Linked DNA regions of Pseudorhodoplanes sinuspersici. The protein of the gene in region 1 binds, or shares a complex with, the protein of each later gene. Links are inferred from orthologs where the notes say so. Each region holds a gene or a part of one and is shown in the gene's direction. Other genes may lie near its edges.

Region 1 (4,275 bases):
CTGGCGGAGCAGGCGCCGCAATCGGATCTCGCGCCGCCCATCGGATCAAAGGAGCGGCTGCGCGTGAACCAGTGGCTCGCCTTCGTGGCTTCCGAATTGCACAAGACCTTCAGCCCATGGCTTTGGGACGCCCAAGCCGCGGAATCCACCAAGCAGGCGTCGCACGGCAAGCTTGGCCTCCGCTTCGCAGAGCTCGATCGGCATCTGGCGACATCCGCGTATCTAACGGGCGATGCCTTCACGATCGCGGATGCCTACGCATTCACGATCGTCAACTGGTCGAATTTTCTCAAAATTGATCTCACGCCTTACCCCAACCTGTCCGCCTACATGGCTCGCATCGCCGCGCGTCCGAAGGTGCACGAAGCACTGATGGCCGAGGGGCTCGTCGCGGCGGCGCATGAGGAAACGGCGGCTTGAGCGCAGGACCACCTTCGTCGCACGGCGACCACCGCGCGCAGCTCCTCGCCCAGGCGGAAGAGTTGCGGCCCGAGCTGCACCGTTATTGTGCGCGGCTTATGGGATCGGTCATCGACGGCGAGGACGTCGTGCAGGATACGCTTGTGCGAGCTTTCGTTGCGTTGGAGGAATTTGAGTTGTCGGGTGTGGAGGAGACGCCATCGCTTCGGCCCTGGCTATTCCGGATCGCCCACAACCGCGCGCTGGACCTGCTGCGCAGCCGGGCGGTGCGCGCGGCGGAGCCGATCGATGACGCCGCGGATGTCGCTGATCAGACCAGCCCTGATCCCGTGGAGATGCTGATGCGCCAGGAAGCGATCAAGACCGCGGTGTCGCGCTTTGCGGAGCTTCCCACGCTTCAGCGGAGTGTCGTCGTGCTGAAGGACGTGCTCGGCGAGTCGCTGACCGACATCGCCACGCTTCTGGACCTGACGGTCGACGCGGTCAAAGGGCATTTGGCACGGGGTCGTGCGCGTCTTCGGGAGATCAATGCGCAAGCTGCCGTGCTTCTTGAGGCGCGGCCGGCGTCTGCCGCGGTGGCGCGTTACGCCGCGCTCTTCAACCAGCGGGACTGGGACGGTCTGCGGGCGCTCCTGGCCGACGACGTGAAGCTCAAACAGTCCTCGCACCCGCTTCGCGCCGGCACCGCCGAGGTCGGTTCGTTCTTCACCATCTATGGAAAGATCGATGGCCTGTGGTTCGCTCCAGCTTGGCTCGAAGGACGCGAGGTGATCGCGGTTTTTGAAAATCGCGCCGATCCGAAACCCAGCTACGTCATGTGGCTCGAGTGGCGTGAGGGCCGGATCAGCTTCATTCGCGACTATCGATACGTTCGCTACGTCATCGCCGATGCAGAGCTGGCAGGGGCCGCCAAGCCCGCAAGCGAAGGAACCGCGCACTAAGGCGCTATTGGCGCTGGTTGCCGAAGCTCACCTGGAAATGACCGGGCTCCCTCGCACTTTCCGTCCTTCGAGCCTATCTTCCCGCCATGACCGACAAAACCCTCTCCACATCGTCCCTCATCGACCGCGCCGGCCTCGACCGGGGGCGTGTCCGATCCATCATTTCCAAAGGGCTGGAAGGCGCCGATGACGGCGAGCTCTTCCTGGAATACCGCCAGTCCGAGGCTCTCGGTTTCGACAATGGGCGCCTGAAACAGGCGACCTACGACACCGCGCAGGGATTCGGCCTGCGGGCCGTGAAGGACGAGGCGGTCGGCTATGCCCATGCCTCGGACCTGTCGGAAGCAGCGCTGATTCGGGCGGCCGATGCCGTCCGGGCCGTGAAGGGCGGCTATACCGGCCGCTATTCGGATGCGCCCGGTCGCAGCAACGTCCGCCTCTACGGCGACGAAAATCCGCTCGACGCTCCGGGCTTCGAGACCAAGGTGAAGCTGCTGCAGGAAATCGATGCCTATGCCCGCGCGAAAGACCCGCGGGTGCGGCAGGTCAGCGCCAGCCTCGGCGCCTCCTGGCAGGTGGTCGAGATCGTCCGTGCCGATGGTGAGGTTTATCGCGACATCCGGCCGATGGTCCGCATCAACGTGTCGATCGTGGCCGGCGACGGCGACCGGCAGGAAACCGGAAGCCATGGTTATGGCGGCCGCGAGGGCTATGCCCGCTTCATCGAAACGAAGGCCTGGCGTGGTGCCGTCGACGACGCGGTCCGGCAGGCGATGGTCAATCTCGAATCAGTACCGGCCCCGGCGGGCGAAATGGACGTGGTGCTCGGCGCAGGCTGGCCAGGCGTGATGCTGCATGAAGCGGTCGGCCACGGTCTCGAAGGCGATTTCAACCGCAAGGGCACGTCGGCTTTTGCCGGGCTTATGGGGCAACAGGTCGCGGCCAAGGGCGTCACGGTGCTCGATGACGGCACGATCGCGTCGCGTCGCGGTTCGCTCTCGATCGATGATGAAGGCACACCGACCAACAAAACCGTGCTGATCGAAGACGGCATCCTCGTCGGCTACATGCAGGACCGCCAGAACGCGCGGCTCATGGACATGAAGCCCACCGGCAACGGACGTCGCGAATCCTACGCGCATGTGCCGATGCCCCGCATGACCAACACCTACATGCTGGCAGGCGACAAGGAGCCGGGCGAGATCATTGCCTCGGTGAAGAACGGCATCTATGCCGTGAGTTTCGGCGGCGGACAGGTCGACATCACATCCGGCAAATACGTGTTCCAGTGCACCGAGGCCTACAGGATCGAGAACGGCAAGGTCGGCGCGCCGGTCAAAGGCGCGATGCTGATCGGCAACGGGCCGACCGATCTGCATCGCATCAGCATGATCGGTAAGGATCTCGCTCTCGATCATGGCATCGGGACCTGCGGCAAGAACGGCCAGGGCGTGCCGGTCGGCGTCGGGCAACCGAGCTTGCGGATGGACCGCATTACTGTGGGCGGCACCGGCGGCTAAAACCGCATCTGCAAGAGGAGCCTGACAGCAATGGGCACTTGGTCGCGCACGGTGGCGCAGTTTTTTGCCTTTGTCTTAGCGCTGACGGTGGTGAAATCCGCTATTGCCGAACCCTACTATGTGCCGTCCGGCTCGATGGAGCCGACGCTGATGATCGGCGATGAGCTGGTGGCGACGAAATACGCCTATGGCTACAGCTCTGCATCACTGGCCTTGCCGTTCGGTCTGACCCTGCCACCGACGCAACGGATCTTCGGCGAATTGCCGGCACGCGGCGACGTCGTGGTGTTTCGTTCGCCGGCCAACCGCTCAGAGATCTGGGTCAAGCGCGTCATCGGATTGCCGGGCGATCGCGTGCAGATGCGCGATGGCCATTTGTGGATCAATGGCGAAGTGGTCAAAGAACGTGCGGATGGCGTCGCTCAGGCCGAAGATAGCGACGGCCACCACACCGGCGCTGTTCGCTTGATCGAAACGTTGCCGGGCGGACGGCAGCATCTGATTTTCAAGACCGAAGCGCTTGGTCCGCTCGACAATACGGATGAAGTGCTCGTGCCGTCGGGGCATGTTTTCGTCATGGGGGATAACCGCGACAATTCGGCCGACAGCCGGGTACCGCCATCTGCCGGCGGCGTCGGTTTGCTGCCGGCTGACGATATCGTTGGACGCGTGGTCGGGCTCGCCGGATCATGGGATCTCGGCAAGCTGAACGACCCGATCTGGACCTGGCCGGCGGGATTGCGGCTCTCGCGCTTCTTCACCGCCGTGCAGTGATCGCCGGATCTAGAAGTAAGCGATCAGCCGTCCGCACGCGGCCACAGTCAGCCAGATTGCGATTGATGCGATTCCCGCGAAGCGGGCAGCACGCGGCAGCGGTGTCAAGGGCGCGATGCCTTTCACCTTCGGACGAACGAAAAGCTCAAATGAAGCAGCGTTGAGTATCCCGAGCCCAATCAGTCCGGCCTTGATCTGGAACAGAGGATTAAGGACGACATGGCTTGCTTCCGCAGAGAACAGCACGATGCCCGAAGCCAGAAGGCCGAGAAATCCGAGGCCTATAAATATTCTTGCTTTCCGCAGCACGTAGTCCGGTGACGTTGCGGCGAATGCGCCGGCAAGCCGCAGATCCATCACCGCCACGGCGCCGAAGAACACCATCAGCGACAGGATGTGCGCCACATTCGCGATCATGTAAGCGAACGGCGACTGCCGGATCATGGCGGCGAAGGCGGAGCCTTCGATAGCAACGAAGATCGCCGGCGCGGCATCCGTCATCAACGCATCTCGACAGTCTTGCCGTCGACGGTGATGCGTTCGGCTCGCATTTCATCCTTCGCGGCCGTGGAAGGGTAGCCGTAGGCGGTAATGATCTTGCCGACGGCGACCATTTCCGC
Region 2 (3,576 bases), 1.7 Mb from region 1 along the record:
GCTTGCGCCGAAGAAAGATCGACGGACGGCGCTTGCGGATCGAAGAACGACGGCGCCTGCGGCTGACCACCGCTTCCATCTGTAGCGTGCGACGGCCGGGATGCACTTCGCAGACCTGACCATCTTGCCCACGCTGCCGCAAGGCAAGGCCGAGCACACGGCCCCACGCCTTCCATACGACGGTGGCTTCGTCGACTGCCACGCCATCCAGCAGCGGAATCGACAGCAACGGATCGCAGTGGTCGAGAATGATGGATGCGGTGTCACCATCCGCAGCCGGGGTCACCAAGGTGATCCCCGTGAATGCATCGACGGAAAGATGGATTTTCATCCGCATTCCGCGGACCGCGCGCCGCAGCACCACGCGATCACGATCAAGTTCGATCTGCCGCATCTGCCCATCTGCCCCGGCATCATTCGCCGGGAAGCGGATAGGCAAAGCGAAGGGGTCGAGCCGCATGGTACGGCCCGACCCGGCAGGCATGGCCCCGCCGGTTTCCATTTGACGCCTCAATTGCTCCCCCGGACTTTTTCGTCCGTTATGGGCATCACCTTGCCACAGCGATGTCGGAAACCGCTTAAAAAGCCTGGTTAATCAGGCGTTTCCGGCATTCCGTCGATTGTCATGATTGACATTTTCTTTCGCGGCCCACGGAGAAGTCAGGCTTTTCGGCCACCTTGTTCTTGTCAGACCGGGGCGCGGCGCCTAAATCCGATCACACACATGAAAGCCCTCCTCGATCAATCCGCCCTCACAGACCTTGCCGAAAGGCTGGTTGAAGCCGCTCAAAAAGCCGGTGCCGACGCGGCGGACGCGGTTGCCGTCCGCTCCGTCTCCATCGGCGTCGAAGTGCGGGACGGCGCACTGGAAGAATCAGAACGATCCGAAGGTGACGATGTTGGCCTGCGGGTCTTTGTCGGACGCAAGCAGGCGGTGGTGTCCACCAATGACATCGGTCGCGCCGATGTCGATACACTGGCCTCGCGCGCTGTCGCGATGGCGCGCGTTGCGCCTGACGACCTTTATGCAGGGCTCGCCGACAAGCAACGGCTGTCTCATCGGCATCCGGAGCTCGATCTGGTCGATCCCGACATTCCCGACGTTTCGGAACTTGAGAACAGGGCCCACACGGCTGAACGCGCCGGCCTCGCCGTTAAAGGCGTTTCCAAATCCGGCGGCGCTTCGGCATCGGCTGGCATTGGCGGCATGGTGCTGGTGACCAGCGACGGCTTCCACGGAGCCTATCTCGCATCGCGCCGCGGATTTTCGATGATGGCCATTGCCGGCGAAGGCACTGGCATGGAGCGCGACTATGACTATACGTCGGCGCTGCATGAGAGCGATCTTGAAGCCCCTGAAGAAGTGGGCCGCAGAGCGGGCGAGCGCGCCATCCGCCGCATCAATCCACGCAAGGTGAAGACCCAGCAGGTCCCGGTGATTTTCGAGCCGCGTGTCGCGAGTTCGCTGATCGGTCATCTTGCCGGTGCTGCGAATGGCGCGTCGGTCGCGCGCAAGTCGAGTTTCCTGAAGGACAAGCTGGGCGAAAAGATCTTTGCATCCGGCATCCGGGTCGTCGACGATCCGCTGCGCAAGCGCGGATTGCGCTCGCATCCCTTCGATGGCGAAGGCGTTGCCGTGAAGAAGATGAATCTCGTCGAGGACGGCGTGCTGACATCGTGGTTCCTCGACAGCGCAACCGCGCGCGAACTCGGCATGACCACCACCGGCCATGCGTCGCGTGGCGTCTCCTCGCCGCCGTCGCCATCGCCGACCAACCTGCATCTCGAGCCCGGCGCATTGACGCCGGAGCAACTGATCGCCGAAACCGGCACCGGATTCTATGTGACCGATCTGATCGGCATGGGTACCAATCTCGTGACCGGCGACTACAGCCGCGGCGCTGCCGGATTCTGGATCGAGAATGGCGAACTGACTTACGCGGTCAGCGAGGTGACGATTGCCGGACATCTGTTCGACATGTTCCGGACATTGACGCCTGCGAATGACTTGGCATTCAAATACGGCACGAACGCGCCGACGTTGCGCGTGGAGGGTCTGACTGTTGCCGGACAATGAGACGCAGAAGAACTTGGAGCCGCAAAACGACTACGCGAGGCTTGCCGATGAACTCGGTCAGGCCCTGCGCGAGGCCGGTCCGATTGCACTCAAGACCTTTCGCGGCACGATCCGGAGCTGGACCAAGGGCCGCGATTCACCTGTCTCCGAAGCCGATATCGCGGTCGATCAGTTCCTGCACGAGCGGCTATCGCGCGAAGGCTATGGCTGGCTCTCGGAAGAGAGCAAGGACGACCGCGCCCGCCTGTCCTCGGAGCGGCTATTCATCGTCGATCCGATCGACGGCACCCGCTCCTATCTCGCCGGCCTGCCGGACTGGACCATCGTAGCAGCCGTGGTCGAAAAGGGCCGCCCCGTGGCCGCCGCTGTCTATGCTCCCATCGACGACGATCTCTATCTGGCGGCAGCGGGCCAAGGCGCGACCCGGAATGGCGAATCGATTGCAACGTCCGGCGGCACCGGCCTTGCCCATGCCCGCATTGCGGGGCCTAAAAAGGTTTTGGAACGCCTCACGATCATCGACCCGGCGACCATCCAGGAGCCGAAAATCCACTCCCTTGCATTGCGCATGACGCGCGTCGCCGAAGGCCGGATTGACGCTGCTTTTGCCTCTGTCAATGCCTACGATTGGGACCTTGCCGCGGCCGATCTTTTGGTGCACGAAGCCGGCGGCGTGATGACCAATTTCACCGGTGAAACGCTGGTCTACAACTTGCATGATCCTGTACACGGCGCGATTCTCGCGGCCGGACGTTCTCGGCATAACGCGATGCTTGAGCTTGTCCGGGCTCGCCACAAGGAATTCGCCTGAGACTTAGAAAGACTGCCATGTCCGACCAGGCCCCTCAAAAACAGCTTCTCCATCTTGTTCTCGGCGGCGAACTTTCGCAGCTGGATGGGACCGAATTCAAAGATTTGTCCAAGGTCGACATCGTCGGCGTGTTTCCGAACTACGCGACGGCTTATACCGCCTGGCGGGCGAAGGCGCAGCAAACCGTGGACAATGCGCACATGCGCTATTTCATCGTCCATCTGCACCGCCTGCTCGATCCCGAATTGCCGACCTCGGCAGCCCGCTAACTGATCGACGGAACCGGGATGCTGTCGTCACGGCGTATTGCGCGCGCACGCTGGGTGCAAAAGACCGTCGGCATCGTCGCGGCCGAGTATCTGCGCTTCGTCAACCTGACGAGCCGGACCGTCACCGTTCCCGGCGATATTTATGAGCGGGCCGGTACCGACCTGCCGATTATCCTGGCCATGTGGCACGGCCAGCATTTCATGGCGCCGTTCATCAAGAAGAACGGCCATAAGGCCAAAACCCTTATTTCACGGCATCGCGATGGGGAAATGAATGCGGTCGCCGCGGAGTGGTTAGGTGTTGAGACCATTCGTGGCTCGGGCGATCATGGCACCGAGTTCCATCGCAAGGGCGGTGTCAGCGCCTATCGCCAGATGCTGACGGCGCTGTCCGAGGGCTACAATGTGGCTTTGACTGC

The links. Proteins that work in one complex are often made in the same cells at the same time.
Region 2: the proteins of tldD (region 1) and CAK95_RS13425 are in contact, whole or in part, in a solved structure (PDB 5NJ9), measured with the Escherichia coli proteins. The link is inferred for Pseudorhodoplanes sinuspersici from one-to-one orthologs.

Annotation. Positions count from the first base shown.
Region 1 is NZ_CP021112.1:1,084,258-1,088,532, reverse strand. What follows is about bases 724-3,664. They hold tldD (metalloprotease TldD), read left to right. Parts: upstream 724-1,447; coding sequence 1,448-2,881; downstream 2,882-3,664. Other genes in these bases: lepB (signal peptidase I), read left to right, coding at 2,912-3,655; CAK95_RS05440 (sigma-70 family RNA polymerase sigma factor), read left to right, coding at 724-1,361. Also shown: glutathione transferase GstA, read left to right, coding at 1-420; more of CAK95_RS05440, read left to right, coding at 417-723; CAK95_RS05425 (DUF6644 family protein), read right to left, coding at 3,665-4,156; CAK95_RS05420 (DUF6152 family protein), read right to left, coding at 4,156-4,275. UniProt on the Escherichia coli protein: Metalloprotease involved in CcdA degradation. Suppresses the inhibitory activity of the carbon storage regulator (CsrA).
Region 2 is NZ_CP021112.1:2,789,586-2,793,161, reverse strand. The notes cover bases 1-2,900. They hold CAK95_RS13425 (TldD/PmbA family protein), read left to right. Parts: upstream 1-724; coding sequence 725-2,077; downstream 2,078-2,900. Other genes in these bases: CAK95_RS13420 (inositol monophosphatase family protein), read left to right, coding at 2,064-2,888; CAK95_RS13430 (DUF6101 family protein), read right to left, coding at 1-484. In the rest of the region: CAK95_RS13415 (DUF4170 domain-containing protein), read left to right, coding at 2,906-3,157; CAK95_RS13410 (lysophospholipid acyltransferase family protein), read left to right, coding at 3,176-3,576.